DNA from 4 places in the Mesorhizobium sp. B2-5-4 genome. Region 3 is predicted to be linked to each of the others. Evidence: riboswitches for the same ligand, from Rfam matches in the RefSeq annotation. Region 3 holds a riboswitch; each other region holds the start of a gene.
What was found. Region 3 has a riboswitch for cobalamin ahead of FJ492_RS25380 (CbtB domain-containing protein). Riboswitches for the same ligand answer to the same signal wherever they lie in the genome.

Region 1 (4,204 bases), on a different contig from region 3:
TCGTAGATCCGGATCGACTGGTCGAGCGGCACGTCGCCACGCTCCAGATCATCGACGATCTTCTCCAGCGCGTCGAGTGCCTGCTCGAAGCTCATCGCCTTGATGTCTTCGTTGATCTCACTAGTCATCATTCATCCTTTCATCAGTCGCCCGACATGGGCGCCGACCGAAAATGCCAATCCCTGCAGATCGTAGCCGCCCTCGAGCACGCTGACGAGCCGGTTGCCGCTATGGCGTGCGGCGCGCTGCATCAGTTGGCCGGTCGCCCAGTCGAAATCGTCCTCGGTAAGATTGATCTCCGCCAGCGGGTCGCGATGGTGCGCGTCGAAGCCGGCCGAAATGATGATCAGGTCGGGCGCGAAATTGTCGAGTGCCGGCAGCACGCGCGACAGGAAAGCATCGCGAAACACCTCGCTGCCGGTCTGCGGCGCCAGCGGCGCGTTGACGATGTTGCCGGCGCCGGTCTCGTTCTTCGCGCCGGTGCCGGGATAGAGCGGCATCTGGTGCGTCGAGCAATAGAGCACCGAGGGATCGTCCCAAAAAATATCCTGCGTGCCGTTGCCATGGTGCACGTCCCAATCGACGACGGCGACACGCTCCGCGCCATGCTTCTTCTGCGCATAGCGGGCAGCGATAGCCGCAGTGTTGAAGAAGCAGAAGCCCATGGCCGTGTTCTTTTCAGCATGATGGCCAGGCGGCCGGGCGGCGACGAAGACATTGTCGGCGCGGCCCGCAAAGACGTCGTCGACGGCGGCATTGGCGGCGCCGATCGCGGTGATCACCGCCTGCCAGCTCTTCGGGCTGGCGGTGGTGTCGGCGTCGATGCGGGCGAGGCCTTCAGCGGGAATGGCGGCGCGCACGCGCGCGACGAAATCGGCGGGATGCGCATAGAGGATGGTAGCCTCGTCGCCTTGCGGTGCCTCGGCGCGGTCAAGCGCGGCAAAAGCTTCGTCGTCGAGCACGCGCTCGATGGCGCGCAAGCGGTCGGGCCGCTCGGGGTGACCTGGCGGGGTGATGTGTTCGAGGAAGATCGGGTGCGTGTAGAGACGAGTGGCCATGTCCCCTATCTAGTGCCCCGGCGCCGTGATGGCCATGCGTTGCGGCTTGATCGCTGGGGAAAATCACGGCTGCGTCCATTCATGTCGCTGCGGGCATTGGCGTCGCCGGCGCTTCGGCGTAAGGTCGCCGCCACTGCCTGGTGCCCGCCGGTCTGTTTGTTTTAGCCGCATTCTGCGACGCCAAGTGATTCCACTTGGCTGCAAATGCTCTGGCGGGAGAATCGGGAACACGGTTTGATACCGTGGCGTGCCCAACGCTGTGAGGGGGACCGCGCCGGTAAGTGCCACTGTCGATGACGGGAAGGCACCGGACGCGGGTTGATCCCGAGCCAGAAGACCGGCCTGGCAGGCATCGTCATCCGCATGGTCAGGCGGATGGCATCAGAACGACGTGCGCCCTCCTGGACGCACAAAGTACGCTCTGAGAATTTGAACTGCTGCAATCGCAAGGGGACAAGCGATGCCGGAAGCTATGACCGCTCCAACGGCCAATGGATTTGATCAGATCGCGCGCGACGCGGTTTACCGCGCCATGTTCACGCGGCGCGACGTCCGCAGCCATTTTACATCGGAAGCGATCGACGACGAGGTGCTGGCGCGGCTGCTGCTTGCTGCCCATCACGCGCCATCGGTCGGCTTCATGCAGCCTTGGAATTTCATCGTCATTCGCGATGCCGCGCGACGGGCGAAGGTGCGCGACCTGTTCCTTGCCGCGCGCGAACAGGAACTGCCGGCAATCGAGGCGGACCGGCGGGCGCTCTACCGCAAGCTCAAGCTCGAAGGCATTTGCGAAAGCGCGCTCAACATCTGTATCACCTGCGACCACGAGCGCTCGAAAGGCTCGCCGCTGGGACGTTGGCACAATCCGGAAATGGATCTCTACAGTACGGTCTGCGCGGTACAGAATTTCTGGCTGGCGGCCCGCGCCGAGGGCGTTGGCGTCGGCTGGGTCAGCATCATCGAGGCGCAAGCGCTAAAAAGCCTGCTGTCCATCCCCGACCACGTGACGCCGATCGCCTATCTCTGCGTCGGCCGTGTCTCGGAGTTTGCGCCGAAACCGGACCTCGAAACGCATGGCTGGGGCCGACGGCTGCCGCTGCCCGAACTGATCATGAGCGAGACTTTTTGCGGCCAGGGTGAAGCCTCGCTCAAATCTACGGTGGCCCGCCTCAACACCGTCGCCGCTGCGCCGGCAAACCCCGCCGATCAGCGCGTCGCGCCGGCCGTGCCCCAGCGCGAACCGTCGAAGGTGGAGAGCGCCTTGCGCTTGAGTTCCCGGAACTTCGACGAGGCATCGGCCAGCCGTGCGTCCCAGGCGGCATCGGGCACCTGGCCCTCGATGGTCTTGAAATAGACCTGCATCAGGCAGGCAATAGCGAAAGGTTCGATGAACGCCGCCTTGAAGGCCCAGGCAAAGACAATGGCCAGAACGAAGGCCCAGCCGGCGAGCTGTCCGGGCATGACGTCAAGAATGGCGGCCGCCGGAGCCAGCATCAGCAGGAAGATGACGAAGGAGACCCCCCACATGATCAACGCCAGCCAGACTGCGTTCTTGACCATGATCTTGCCGTTCTGGGCGTAGAGCACGACGCCTTGCCGTGCGGTCTCGAAGGGTGAGGACGAATTGATGCGGATGTTGTAGCCGAGAATGATCTCGTCGACATAGGTCAGCGACAGGCGGATCACCGTGTTGAGGAATGAGACCAGGCCGCTCAGGCCCGGAATGGGCAGGAAAGCCGCAATGCCGCCCAGCAGGCCGGTGATGGCACGGATGGCGCCCTTGACCAGCTGGTCGACGACGAAAAGGATGTTCGCTTCGGCAAAACGCTCGGTCACAACCTCTTTCGCGTAGGCGATCTGGTTCTGGCCGTCGGGTATGTCATGGCCGTCGATCAGATGCACCATGACGGCGATATGGCCTGCCTTGACGACGTAGAGGATGTATTCGCGGATCCAGTAGACGGCGATCGAGACGAGGCCGAAGCCAACAATCCCGCCCCACATGGCAAAGGACAGCGGTCCGTCGGGATCGGTGGAGATATGGCCGACGCCATAGCCGACGGAGGCGCCCGTGCCGGTGGCCATGATATAGGCCAGCGTGATGCCGAAATAGACGATCATGCGAAAGACGATGAAAGGCCAGGTCCGCATCATGATGGACACCGACCTGCCGATATCGAAATCCCACATGCCCCGAATCCCCCAGAGGTGGCTGTGGAGGATGCGCCCAAACCGTCTATTGTCAATTGCAGGCGGTGGCGGGAGCGCCACGGTGGCTCAGTTTGGCCGCGCTTCCGGCTTTTCGAGCAGGCCTTCGAGCAATTGCTTGAACGCTGCCACCACCTTCCTCGACGTCGCTTCGGGATCGTTCGAGTTGGCGATCCGCTGTGCGGCCTGGCTGCTCGCCCCGTTGATCAGCCGCGCCGCGGTCTCGGGATCGAGGCCCGGCACGACCACCCCCTCCTCTTGCAGCGCGGTCAGATGATCGGTCATTGAACCGACGCAGGCATTGGCATTCGACCACTGTGCCGGATCGCCCAGCACGGCCGGACCGTCCCGGAACATGATGCGCTGGATTTCCGGCTCCAGCGCCATTTCGATGTAGGTCGTGCATTCGTCGACGAAATGCTGCCAGCGGGTCGGCGCCCTCGACGCGACCTCATTCACCCGCGCGGCCATTTCCGCATCGATTTGCGCGATAACCGCCTGCAGCAGTCCCTTCTTATCGCCGAAATGATGATAGAGGGCGCCGCGCGTCAGTCCGGCCGATGCGGTGAAATCGTCCATCGACGCTTCGGCATAACCGATGGTGCCAAAGGCTTGGCGCGCCGCGGCGATCAGCTTGGCACGCGTCTCGGCGATCATCTCTCTGCGGGGTCGGTGCATGCTCTGGCCTTATCTACATACGCTCCGTATGCCAATTGACATACGCGACGTATGGTCTATTTAACACTTATACGTCTCGTATGTAATTGTCGAATCGCCCCTTGTCGAGGAACAGGATCATGCAAAACCCCTACTCGGAAATCTTTCGCGCTCCTGGCGCCAGGGGCTTTGCCGCCGCCGGCTTCATGGCGCGCCTGCCGATCGCCATGGCGCCGATCGGCATCGTGGCGATGCTGTCGCAGACGCGTGGCGAATACTGG
Region 2 (4,204 bases), on a different contig from region 3:
AGCAAGGCCGAGATTGACAAGCGGGTACGGCAGGCGGCCGAGATCCTGCAGTTGACCAAATATCTCGATCGCCTGCCCAAGGCGATGTCGGGCGGCCAGCGCCAGCGTGTCGCCATCGGCCGAGCCATCGTGCGCAATCCGAAAGTGTTCCTGTTCGACGAACCGCTGTCGAACCTTGACGCGGCGCTGCGCGTCGCCACGCGCATCGAGATCGCCAAGCTCAAGGAATCGATGCCCAACACGACTATGGTCTATGTCACGCACGACCAGGTCGAGGCGATGACGCTGGCCGACCGCATCGTCGTGCTGAAGGATGGCCACATCGAGCAGGTCGGCACGCCGATGGAGCTCTACAAGAACCCCGGCAACCTCTTCGTCGCCCAGTTCATCGGCTCACCGGCCATGAATATCCTGCCGGCGACGGTCGACAAGACGGGCAATCCGACCATCGTCAGTCATGTCGGCGGACGCAAGGCGACGGTACCGATCGCAACGCCTGCTTCGGCAAAGGGAGCGGCGGTCAGCTTCGGCGTGCGGCCGGAAGATCTCGCGATCGCCAGTGGTAGCGATTATCTGTTCGAGGGGACGGTCGATTATCTCGAGCAGCTCGGTGAGGTTCAGCTGGTCTATATCGACATCGGCCGTGCCGACCTGCCGCTGGTGACCAAGTTGCCGGGCAATGTCGAGGTCAAGCGCGGCTCGACGCTGCGGCTGACCGCCAATGCCGGAGATCTTCATATCTTCGATGCGGATGGACGGTCGTTCGCCCTGCAGGAAGCGGAAGCAAAAGCCGCCTGAGACCACAAGCTGTCTCGACAACGCAAAAAGAGAGCGGCGGGCAAGCCCGCCGCTCTCTTTTGTATATTACCACGGCTGGTTAGTTGTTGCCGAAGAGGTTGCGGTCTGCGCCCTGAGGGACGGACTTCTGTACGTCGCCCGACGAATTGAGCAGCTTGTAGACGGGCGATTCGCTCTTGCGGATCGAGCCCGTATGCGAGGTGTCGACGTTGACGGTCGCCAGCTTGTTGATGTCGGTGTCGCCAACGTTGTCGTTGCCGGCATAGGCGCTGCCAGCGGCAATCAGAAGAGCGACGGCGGTAAGAACAATCTTTTTCATTTTGGTGCTCCGATTTTTTCGAATTCAAGGGGCGGGCTGAGCGCGCCGTCCTTGCTTGAAGAGATGTTAGTTGTTGCCGAACAGGTTGCGATCGGCGCCGTGCTGGACGGGCTCCTGGCTGGCAGGAGCCGACTTGTCGACCGACGCGGTGTACGAGTTGTCCACCGCGGCGGCAGGCTGGTTGGCACCGTTGGAGCCATAGTTGTCGCTGGCAAAAGCGCTGCCGGAAATGGCCAGAACGGCGGCGGCGGCAATAAGGATCTTGTTCATTTTAGACACTCCTGAATTTCTTGAATTCTACCGGATCGGCGGGCAAGCCCGCCGTCCGTGGGGACAGGCCGTTAGCGGCCGAAGAGGTTGCGATCGCTGCCCTGAGCAGGCGTTTGAGCACCCGGCTCCGACGTCTTGGTGGAGGTGGAAGCGGTGTACGAGCTGTCCACCGCGGCAGCAGGCTGGTTGGCGCCGTTCGAACCGTAATTGTCGCTACCAGCGAAGGCGCTGCCGGAAACAGCCAGAAGGGCGGCGGCAGTGAGAATGATCTTTTTCATTTTTTGGTACTCCAGTATTTTTCCGTCCATCTAGCGGCGTGTCTTGGGATTAAATCGCGTCGTCCGGACAGCCCCGATGTGGGAGAGCACCCTTGCCGTTTCCAATCACGAAGTTGTTCAGCGTGGACCATGACTCCACCACTTGAAATTGTACCAGCGCTTTCCGCATCTCTTATTTTCTCTTGTGATATCAGCTAGTTACCTTGAAACAGCATCCTGATCACCAACTGTGTCGGAGGCTCGGCGTTCACAGCCTCTTGCACGCACCGTCAACAGAAACGAACCGTTCGGTTCGATTTTAGACTCCTCTAATAGTCACTTTTTGAAACTGTTAACCTGTTTGCTGCCGGCAAAGGGGTCGAAGACGGTGCCGGCGCGGCTTGGCGACAGAAGGCGATTCCAACGGCTACAAGCCTGTCGTGACGATCCAGCATGCGTGTCGCGCCGCATGGATGCGATGTCGCTTTCGTGCCGATGTCGCAAAGCCTGTCGTGATTAGATCAGGCATCTCAGGTGCCGCTGCGTGACGACGGAGCGGAGAATTGGGAAGCCGGTCAGATTCCGGCGCTGCCCCCGCAACGGTGGTGGAGTTCAAGTCGCAACGGGAGACCACTGGGCTAAAGCCTGGGAAGGTGTCGCGATGGTCCGCAAGGACAACTCCAGAGCCCGGAAACCAGCCCGAGATCGCTAGAACTCGACTGATCGCGGTGGGCGGTCAAGAGGCGGATGGTGTTTGTCCGGCTTTTCGCCGATCTGCGCCCAGTCCTTCCTCAATCACCACCAGTTCAGTCCTTGAAACTGAGGACAGGACATGGACGCGCGCAACGACATGCTGAGGCTCTTGAGCAGCCGCAGACAAGACTTTTCGCTGGAACAGCCCTTTTACACCGACCCGGACTACTTCAAGCTGGACATGGAGTTGATCTGGTATCGCGACTGGCTGTTCATCGGCCATGATTGCGAATTGCCCAAGCCGGGCAGCTTCATCACCGCGCAGATCGGCGATTATCCGGTCGTGCTGGTGCGCGATCAGCAGGGCAAGATCAACGCCTTCCACAATTCCTGCCGCCATCGCGGCAGCCGCGTCTGCAATTCCGACAAGGGCACGGCCGCCAAGCTGGTCTGTCCCTATCACCAATGGACCTACGAGCTCGACGGCCGGCTGCTGTTCGCCCGCCAGATGGCCGATGGGTTCGACAAGAGCCAGTTCGGGCTGAAGCCGGTCGCCTGCGAAAGCGTCGCCGGCTATGTCTTCATCTGCCTGGCCAAGGAGCCAGCCGACTTCGCGCCGATGCGGGCGATGATCGAGCCCTACCTTTTGCCGCACCGGCTGCGTGAGGCAAAAGTCGCCTTCGAGAGCACCATCATCGAGAAGGGCAACTGGAAGCTGGTCTGGGAAAACAACCGCGAATGCTATCATTGCGCCGGCAATCATCCCGAACTCTGCAAGACCTTCCCGGAAGCACCGACGGTAACCGGCGTGCAAGGCGCCGACAGCGATCCGGAGATGCTGGCGCACTGGGCGAAATGCGAAGCGGCCGGCCTGCCGAGCAAGTTCCGCATCGATCCGGCCGGCCAGTATCGCGCGACCCGCGCACCGCTGCTGCGCGATGCCGTCAGCTATACGATGACGGGAAAGCGCGCGGTCGAGAGGAACCTTTCCGACAGCGTTTCAACCAACCGCATCGGTTCGTTGCTGCTTTACCACTATCCGACGACCTGGAACCACATCCTGGGCGACCACGCCGTCACCTTCCGGGTGCTGCCGATCAGCGCCACGGAAACGGCGGTGACGACCAAATGGCTGGTGCATAAGGATGCGGTCGAGGGCGTCGATTACGATCTCGCAGAACTCACCCATGTCTGGACCGAGACCAACGACCAGGATCGCCGCATCGTCGAGGAAAACGCCTTCGGCATCCTGTCGCCGGCCTACGAGCCAGGCCCCTATTCGGAGCTCCATGAGGGCGGCGTGATCCAGTTCGTCGAGTGGTACGCGTCCTTCATCGGGCCACGGCTTGCCGAAGGCGGCCGGCCGGCCCTGCGCAGCGTTGCCTAGGCATATCGCTAAAGACGGCGGTTTTGGGCATGCGCAGAACAAAAGGGACAAGAGGATGAATGCGATGACGGACCTCGGCCTCTATCGCCATCTCGACCAGATGGCGCCCTGGAACGACAGGCTGCAGGTGCTGGAAGTGACCGGCGTCACCGACGAGGCGCCCGACGTGAAGACCTTCACCTTCCGCTCCGACAACCAGACCTGGTTCCGCTACAAGCCGGGCCAGTTCGTGACGCTGGAATTGCCGACACCGGACGGGCCGCTGATGCGCACCTATACGCTGTCATCGTCACCGTCGCGGCCATTCTCGATCGCGGTGACGGTGAAGGCGCAGGTGGGCAGCATCGGCACACGCTGGATGTTCGATCACCTGGCGCCCGGCTCGCACGTCAAGGCCTATGGACCGGGCGGCGACTTTTCACTGCACAGCCATCCGGCGGCGAAATATCTGTTCATCTCGGCCGGTTCCGGCGTGACGCC
Region 3 (4,204 bases):
ATGGACCGCTGTTCATGGTGATCACCGGCGAGGGTGAACTGGCGGGCGGCCTGCTGGTCTCGGCCGGCAATGCGCTGCTGTTCATGGCGATCTTCTGGGGCAAGGCAGGAAAACGCTTTGGCGGCCGACGCACCATGACGTTTGCCTATTTCGCCATGTCGGCGTCGCTGCTGGCGGCGGGCACGGTCGGAGCGGCAGAGCCGTTGCTGACCGGCGCCTTCCTGTTGTGCGGCGCCTTCTTCACCATCGCGCTCGACGCGCTGGGCTCGACCGCCTTCATGCGCTCGGTGCGCTCCTATGAACGCGCGCAGATGGCGGCGGTCTACCGCACCTATCTCGACTTTTCCGAATTGACGCCGCCGCTGGTCTATTCGGTGGTGCTGGCCTTCTTCGGATTGGGATCGGTGTTCGTCACGCTCGGCCTACTGGCGGCGTTTTGTGGCCTCATGACCTGGCGCTACCTGCCTAAATCCCTCTAAAAAATCAGAGCGAAAGCTCAGCATGGCGCTCGCGCACCCAATTGTGGAAGCGGTGCAGCTCATATTCCTCGGGCATCAGCACGCCGGCTGTATGACGCATCGAGCGCAGGCCCTTCTGGTTGACCTCGCAGATCGCGGCATCCTCCTCCAGCACCTGTGTGCCGAAGGCGACGATGTTGTCGATATCGGTGGCGGCGAGCGCCTCGGGCGAGAACAGCCATTCGGCGGTCAATTCGGTCTGTTCGGGACCGAGCGGCACCAGCCGCACGGTCCTGACATAGTCGACATGGCCGACGATGAACATCGAGGGCAGGCTGGTGGCGTAGGTCTGGCCGGCGGTGCGTTCCGCCTGCGTCAAGCCGGGGAAAACCGGCCCATGCGTCTGCCCATCACGCGACCATGTTTCAGCCCCGGCGCACAGGCCGCCGGAGAATTCCGGCGCATCATTGTCTGCATGGCGCGTCCATTCGGGATCGTCATGCCGGCTCATCAGGCCGCGGCCATAGATCGGCACCAGCCGCGACAGGTCCTTGTGGACGCCCGGGCAGTGCAGGCACTCGTTGAAGTTTTCCCAGAAAATCTTCCAGTTGCAGTTCATCACCTTGCGCAGCACATGGCCTGACACCAGCGTGTCCAGCGGCCAGTTGCCGAGGTCGCCGGAGGCCGGGTCGAAGGATGACTGCACTGAGCCGGCGGCATCTTCAGCAAGATTGACGAAGACGAAGCCCCGCCGCACCGAGAGTACAACGCGGTAAAGCGGGTGGTCGGCCTCGTCGAAGCCGTCAGGCAGCGATTTCGACGGTACACGCACCAGATCGCCACGCAGCGAATAGGACCAGGCATGGTACGGGCAGGTGATCAGCCGCGCCTTCAGGCGTCCTTCGCTTTCCTGGCAAAGCTGCGAACCGCGATGCCGGCACGTGTTGTGGAAGGCATGCAACTCGCCGGCGTCGTCGCGCAGCACAAGGATTTCCTGCGTACCGACGCGGAAGGTGCGGAATGCCAAAGGCTGGGCAAGGTCGGTCTCGCGGCAGACGAGCAGCCAATTTCTGTACCAGATGGCATCGAGATCACGCTGATAGTTCTCCTGGTCCCAATAGGCCGATGACGGCAGCGTCGGCTCGGTTCGGGTCAGGCCGTTATAGGGCTCGCGCTCGCTGGCATTGGGCTGCATGGCTGGCTTCCTGTGAGGGTTGCGAGCCGACACCCGACTAGAAAATTTGTCAATCAGGACGGGATGGAGCGGCTTCGCCGATACGACGCTCCTGCGCTGGCGACTGTCGGAATTTGGTTTGCCGCGCGCGGCAAATTTCCCTATAGTCACCAACGTCGTCGGTTCCTTTTTGGAGCCAAGAGGGAATGCGGTGCGGACAGGAATTCCTGTCCAATGCCGTGGCTGCCCCCGCAACTGTGTGCGGTAGTCCTCTCCATATGCCACTGAGGGTTTTCCTCGGGAAGGTGGGGAAGGGCGCTTATCCGCGAGCCAGGAGACCTGCCGGCGACAGGAAACTGACTTCGATGCCCTCGGGTGGAGGGCGAAAGGACAAGACATGACTACCGCTTCCGTCTCCCTCGGCGCCTCCGTCTCCTCGCAGTCGCGCTTCATGCAGCTCGCGCTCGCGGCGCTGCTCGGCATGTTCGTCGTCGGCTTTGTCGGTTTCTCGCATATCGATGCGGTCCACAATGCCGCCCACGACTATCGCCACTCGATGGCGTTTCCCTGCCACTAACGAGGATCTGACATCATGAATCTGTTTCGCAACGTCGTGTTCGTCGCGGCGATCGCGGGGCTCGTGGCGGGTGTCGTTCTCGCCTGCATGCAGGCCTATGCGACAGTGCCGCTGATCCTCAAGGCGGAAGTCTACGAACAGGCCGGCGGCGGCCATCACCATGACCACGCGGCTGCACCGGCGGCGAGCAACGATGCGGTGAGCACGGTCGCGCCCGCTGGGAATGCGATGAGTTCTGCCGCGCCAGCACCCGCCGAAGTCACGGCACCGGCGGAGAAAGACGAAGGCTGGGCGCCGGCCGACGGTGTCGAGCGTTTTGCCTTCAGCGTGGTTGCCAATATCGTCACCGGCATCGGCTTCGCGCTGGTCCTGGTCGCGATTTCCGAGTTTGCCGGCGGCGTCGGCAATTGGCGCCAGGGCGTATTCTGGGGGCTGGCCGGCTTTGCCGTGTTCACGCTGGCACCAGGCCTCGGCCTGCAGCCGGAACTGCCGGCGATGCCGGCGGCCGATCTGCTTGCGCGCCAGATCTGGTGGACGGCAACGGCCGCGGCGACCGCTATCGGCCTTGGCCTGATCGTGTTTCGCAGATCGCTACCATTGACCATCTTCGCCGTCTTGCTGATCGTCGTCCCGCATATCGTCGGCGCGCCGCAGCCCGACAGTTTCGAGACGCCTATCCCGGAAGGCCTGCACCATCAGTTCGTGGTGGCGGTGACGGTGACCAATCTGGTGTTCTGGCTGGTGCTCGGCGCGGTCGTGGGCGTGGTGCGCAGGCGCTTCACCGGCACGGCGACCAGCTTGCGCGACAGCTTTGCCTGATCGCGGCAAGCTGACTTTCATCATCGGTGGCGCGCGCTCCGGAAAGAGCGCGCACGCCGAAACCCTGGTGACGGCATTCCCCCCGCCATGGACGTATGTCGCCACGGCGCAAACCTATGACGATGAGATGCGCGAGCGCATCGCGGTGCACCGCTCGCGGCGCGGTGAGGGCTGGTCGACCATCGATGCGTCACTCGACCTTGCCGAAGCGCTGGAGGCCTTGCCGGATGATCGGCCGGTGCTTGTCGACTGCCTGACGCTATGGCTGACCAATCACATGCTGGCCGATTACGACGTCGAGGCGGAGTGCCGACGGCTGGCCGACGTGCTGTCGCGGCCGCGCGGACCGTGGTTCGTGGTGTCGAACGAGGTCGGGCAAGGCATCGTGCCCGACAATGCGCTGGCGCGGCGTTTTCGCGACGACGCCGGCCGGCTCAACCAGCGGGTCGCCGCGGTTGCCGACACGGTGCTGCTGATGGTGGCGGGGCTACCGCTCAAGGTGAAGTGAAATGACCGATATCGACGACAAGGATGAAGAGCGCCATCGCGCCAAGATGGCCAAGCGCAAGGCGGTGCAGGACGCCGAGGTTGCGAGCAAGACGGTCGAGAAGGGGTTGCTGATCGTCAACACCGGTCCCGGCAAGGGCAAGACCACGGCCGCCTTCGGGCTGGCGCTGCGGATGCTCGGCCACGGCAAGCGCGTCGGCGTCGTGCAATTCATCAAGGGCAAATGGCACACCGGCGAGAAGGATGCGTTTGCCGCCTTCGGCGACCGCGTGGTCTGGCATGCTATGGGCGAGGGTTTCACTTGGGAGACGCAGGACCTGAAGCGCGATATCGCCGCCGCCGAAGCCGCCTGGGCCAAGGCGCTGGAATTGATCGACGATCCCTCGATCAGCCTTGTCGTGCTCGACGAGCTCAACATTGCGTTGCGCTACGACTATCTCGATCTCGACAAGGTGGTTGCGGCGCTGAAGGGCCGGCGCGAGGGTCTGCATGTCGTCATCACCGGCCGCAACGCCAAGCCAGCGCTGGTCGAGGCTGCCGATCTGGTCACCGAGATGGGCGTCACCAAGCATCATTTCTCGGCGGGCGTGAAAGCTCAGCAGGGCATCGAGTTTTAAAAAACCAGAACAGCGATCACCGCGACTAGGCCGAACAAGCCAATCAGCAGGA
Region 4 (4,204 bases), on a different contig from region 3:
GTGGCTCCGGCATCTGGTCGTAGACCTTGCGCAACGCCGGCGCCATCTTGTTGGTCAGCGTGCCAGCCACGATCATGATGTCGGACTGGCGCGGAGACGCGCGCGGCGCGACACCGAAGCGCTCCGAATCGTAGCGCGGCATCGAGGTGTGGATCATTTCGACCGCGCAGCACGCCAGACCGAAGGTCATGAACATCAGCGAACCGCTGCGCGCCCAGGTGATCAGCGCCTCGGTCGAGGTGACCAGAAAACCCTTGTCGGCAAGCTCGTTGTTGATTTCGAGGAAGAAGGGATCGTCCTCCCCCACCGGCTTGCCGGTGTTGGGATCAATGATACCCTTGGGCTTCGGCGCGACGAGGGTGCCTGAACTGTCGTTCAATCCCATTCCAGCGCTCCTTTTTTCCATTCATAGGCAAAGCCGATGGTCAGCACCGCCAAAAACACCATCATTGACCAGAAACCGAGCATGCCAATCTTCGAGAAGGACACCGCCCAGGGGAAGAGGAAGGCTACTTCCAGGTCGAAGATGATGAACAGGATCGACACCAGATAGAAGCGGATGTCGAATTTCATGCGGGCATCGTCGAACGAGTTGAATCCGCATTCATAGGCGGACAGCTTCTCGGGATCCGGGTTGCGGTAGGCTACCAGGAAGGGCGCAGCCAGCAGCGCCAGACCGACCACCAGCGCCACGCCGATAAACAGGACGATGGGCAGGTACGAACTGAGGAGTGCGTTCATGCAGCGGCTTTCCGTTGGCGCCAATCCACGTTGATTACAGCACCGGAGCTTAATGCGGAAGCGTGACAGTTTAACCGCTGAACCGTTTTAAGGAGCCTATGCTGCAACGCGGCGAGGGTTAGCGCAGCACTTCCAGCGAAGCAAGTCAAACCTTGTTCAAAACACCGAGCTGGACGGCAATCCGGGAGAAACTGGTCCCATACGCTCCTGTTTGATTTCCTTCGCCATTTACTCCACTTTTCTCTCCTGACAGGGTTGCCGCCAAAACCCTGCTAGCATGGGCTGGAATCACGCCTCGCAACGACGTTAGACAGGTCCATCAGAGACGCATCCGCATGAAGGAAAAGATCTCGCTTGCCGCCGCCCGGCGCATCGCGCTCGCCGCTCAAGGGTTTCTCGATCCCCGCCCCGCCGGTACGCCCGACCGCCGCCACTTCGCCCGCGTTCTGTCCCGCACCGGCCTGCTGCAGATCGATTCCGTCAGTGCGGTGGTTCGTGCCCATTACATGCCGCTCTATTCGCGTCTTGGCCCCTATCCCCTCGCTTTGCTCGACAACGCCGCCGTGACCCGCAAGCGCACGGTCTTCGAATACTGGGCGCATGAGGCCTCGTTCCTGCCGGTCGAGACCTACCCGCTGATGCGCTGGCGCATGCAGCGCGCCGAGCAAGGCGATGAAATGTATCTGGGGCTGGCCAAATGGGGCCGCGAGCACGCCGCCTACGTAGAAGAGATCTACCGCGAGGTCGTCCAGCGCGGCCCGGTCGCCGCTTCCGCGCTGGAGGGCCAGAAAGGCTCCGGCGGCTGGTGGGGCTGGAGCCACGCCAAGCATGCCTTCGAATGGCTGTTCTGGGCCGGGCGCATCACCACGGCGCACCGGCGCGGCTTCGAGCGCTTCTACGACCTGCCAGAGCGCGTGCTGCCGCAGGCGATTCTCGACCTGCCAGTACCGGCCGCCGAGGACGCGCATCGTGAATTGCTGCGCATCTCCGCCCGCGCCCACGGCATCGCGACATCAGGCGACCTGCGCGACTATTTTCGACTCTCCCCCGCCGACATGAAAGGCCGCCTGGAGGAACTGGTCGAACTCGGCGAGTTGCTGCCGGTCCGCGTCGAGGGCTGGGACAAGCCGGCTTACCTCTATAGGGACGCGCGATTGCCACGCAAGATCGAGGCCCGCGCCCTGCTGGCGCCGTTCGACCCCGTTGTCTTCGAGCGCTCGCGCTCAGAGCGGCTGTTCAATTTTCACTACCGGATCGAGATCTACACGCCGGCCGACAAGCGCCAATACGGCTATTATGTCCTGCCCTTCCTGCTCGGCGACAGGATCGTGGCGCGCGTCGACCTCAAGGCAGACCGGCCGGCAAGTGTCCTGCGTGCCCATGCTGCTTACGCCGAGCCCGGCGCACCGCCCGATACCGCCGCTCAGCTCTTCGAGGAATTGAAGCAGATGCAGGGCTGGCTTGGCCTCGAACGCATCGAAGTGACGCCTGCCGGCGACCTGGGCCCGGCGCTGTCCGACATCGCAGTGTCGTAAGCTCGCGTTGACACCGCTGCCCGCAAGAGCCTAAATCGGATCCAGACGGTCTCCTCTCGGCAAAGGGAGGAGCCAAGAGGGAATGCGGTGCGGGATTGAAAATCCCAAATCCGCGGCTGTCCCCGCAACTGTGAGCGAAGAGCCAAGGCCGAAAGCCACTGGGATTGTCCCGGGAAGGCGGCTACCCAAGGCGATGACCCGCGAGCCAGGAGACCTGCCGTCTGGAATGCAAGTATCCGATCGCCCGGCGGGTTTTCCGGGCAAGGAGCCTGATTTGGATCGCGACAGCAGTTTTTCGGCTGAAACAATGGACATTTCGTCCGGCGAGGATGATTCCCTGGCCGGCATCACTGTCATCGTCTGCGCCTCCTGTCGCGACGAGAGCGGCTCCGACGCCCGTCCCCGGGCCGGCGAACTTTTGGCCGAAGATACGCGCCGAGCCGCCTCGGGCGACAACATCCGCATCCGCACCGTCGAATGCCTCGGCAATTGCAAACGTCGACTGAGCGCCGCGATCCTGCGTGACGGCTGCTGGAGCTATGTATTCGGCGATCTGACCAGGACCAGCGGCGCCGATCTCGTCACTGGCGCGAAACTCTTCGCCACCTCCAGCGACGGCCTCATTCCCTGGCGGGGCCGGCCCGATAGCCTCAAGCGCGGCCTCGTGGCCCGCATCCCTCCCCTCGACATGCTGAAAGACTTGATATGACCGCATCCGTTTCCCGCGTTCCCTGCACCGTCGTCACCGGCTTCCTCGGCGCCGGCAAGACGACCCTGGTCCGCCATCTCCTGGAAAACGCCGGCGGCAAGCGTATCGCGATCATTGTCAACGAATTCGGTGACATCGGCATCGACGGCGAAATCCTGAAAGGCTGTGGCATCGACACCTGCCCAGAGGAAAACATCGTCGAGTTGGCCAATGGCTGCATCTGCTGCACCGTCGCCGACGATTTCGTGCCGGCGCTCGACCAGATCCTGTCGCTGACGCCGAAGGTCGACCATATCCTGATCGAAACCTCGGGCCTCGCTTTGCCCAAGCCGCTGGTCCAGGCTTTCCAGTGGCCGACAGTGAAGAGCCGGGTGACCGTCGACGGCGTCATCGCCGTGGTCGACGGTCCCGCACTTGCCGAAGGCCGCGTCGCCAACGACATGGACGCCCTGCAGGCGCAGCGCGCCGGGGATGAAAGCCTCGACCATGATGATCCTGTCGAGGAGGTGTTCGAGGATCAGATCGCCTGCGCCGACCTGATCATCCTGTCGAAGAGCGACCTGATGGACGCCGAGGGCTCAGCCCGCGCCCATGCCATCATTGGCGAACACTCCGCCCGCGCAGTGAAGATCGTGCCGACGTCTTATGGCAAGGTCGATCCCTCCGTACTGCTCGGGCTCGGTCTCGCCGTCGAGGACGACATCGAGAACCGAAAATCCCATCATGACGGCGCGTTCGACCACGAGCATGACGACTTCGACACGTTCATCGTCGACATCCCCTCGATCGCCAATCCCGACGACCTGGCAAAACGCGTCGCCGCCGCCGCCGAACAGGAAAACGTGCTGCGGGTGAAAGGCTTCGTCGAGGTCGGTGGCAAGCCGATGCGGCTCCTGCTGCAGGCCGTCGGCCAGCGCGTCAATCATTACTACGACCGGGCCTGGACCGCCGGGGACGACCGCCGCTCGCGCCTCGTCGTCATCGGCCTCAAGGGGCTGAACCGTCCGGCGATCGAACGTATCCTCGCCGGCTGATTTCAGGCACGGGCCGCGATGCACATCCTCACCACGACCTCCGCCTCGCTCGACGACCTCGCCGAGCCTGTCGATCTCCGGCAGGCGCCGGCGGATATCGTGGCCTTGTCCTTCACCGACAGCGATCTCGCCGGACTGGCGGCGGCATGGAAGGCCGACGCCGATCGCCTGCCGTCGATGCGGCT

Region 1: linked by a shared signal. The riboswitch ahead of bluB (5,6-dimethylbenzimidazole synthase) and the one ahead of FJ492_RS25380 (CbtB domain-containing protein) in region 3 are both predicted to bind cobalamin.
Region 2: linked by a shared signal. The riboswitch ahead of FJ492_RS03585 (aromatic ring-hydroxylating dioxygenase subunit alpha) and the one ahead of FJ492_RS25380 (CbtB domain-containing protein) in region 3 are both predicted to bind cobalamin.
Region 4: linked by a shared signal. The riboswitch ahead of FJ492_RS04740 (DUF1636 family protein) and the one ahead of FJ492_RS25380 (CbtB domain-containing protein) in region 3 are both predicted to bind cobalamin.

What each region holds. Positions count from the first base shown of each region.
Region 1 is NZ_VFUR01000015.1:51,714-55,917, forward strand. Features, by position in the region: gene FJ492_RS19325 (exodeoxyribonuclease VII small subunit) at 1-128, opposite strand, end outside; gene FJ492_RS19330 (histone deacetylase family protein) at 132-1,058, opposite strand; cobalamin riboswitch at 1,237-1,419, shown strand; partial or broken gene bluB (5,6-dimethylbenzimidazole synthase) at 1,591-2,100, shown strand; gene FJ492_RS19340 (hypothetical protein) at 2,265-3,248, opposite strand; gene FJ492_RS19345 (TetR/AcrR family transcriptional regulator) at 3,336-3,944, opposite strand; gene FJ492_RS19350 (MFS transporter) at 4,064-4,204, shown strand, end outside.
Region 2 is NZ_VFUR01000002.1:209,540-213,743, reverse strand. Features, by position in the region: gene ugpC (sn-glycerol-3-phosphate ABC transporter ATP-binding protein UgpC) at 1-798, shown strand, start outside; gene FJ492_RS03600 (DUF680 domain-containing protein) at 878-1,117, opposite strand; gene FJ492_RS03595 (DUF680 domain-containing protein) at 1,184-1,387, opposite strand; gene FJ492_RS03590 (DUF680 domain-containing protein) at 1,459-1,665, opposite strand; cobalamin riboswitch at 2,160-2,362, shown strand; gene FJ492_RS03585 (aromatic ring-hydroxylating dioxygenase subunit alpha) at 2,477-3,724, shown strand; gene FJ492_RS03580 (hybrid-cluster NAD(P)-dependent oxidoreductase) at 3,789-4,204, shown strand, end outside.
Region 3 is NZ_VFUR01000026.1:65,716-69,919, reverse strand. Features, by position in the region: gene FJ492_RS25390 (MFS transporter) at 1-479, shown strand, start outside; gene FJ492_RS25385 (aromatic ring-hydroxylating dioxygenase subunit alpha) at 484-1,653, opposite strand; cobalamin riboswitch at 1,796-1,994, shown strand; gene FJ492_RS25380 (CbtB domain-containing protein) at 2,030-2,209, shown strand; gene FJ492_RS25375 (CbtA family protein) at 2,225-3,028, shown strand; gene cobU (bifunctional adenosylcobinamide kinase/adenosylcobinamide-phosphate guanylyltransferase) at 3,021-3,536, shown strand; gene cobO (cob(I)yrinic acid a,c-diamide adenosyltransferase) at 3,538-4,152, shown strand; gene cbiB (adenosylcobinamide-phosphate synthase CbiB) at 4,149-4,204, opposite strand, start outside.
Region 4 is NZ_VFUR01000003.1:33,862-38,065, forward strand. Features, by position in the region: gene FJ492_RS04725 (NADH-quinone oxidoreductase subunit B) at 1-385, opposite strand, end outside; gene FJ492_RS04730 (NADH-quinone oxidoreductase subunit A) at 376-741, opposite strand; gene FJ492_RS04735 (winged helix-turn-helix domain-containing protein) at 1,077-2,276, shown strand; cobalamin riboswitch at 2,306-2,513, shown strand; gene FJ492_RS04740 (DUF1636 family protein) at 2,551-2,985, shown strand; gene cobW (cobalamin biosynthesis protein CobW) at 2,982-4,019, shown strand; gene cobN (cobaltochelatase subunit CobN) at 4,038-4,204, shown strand, end outside.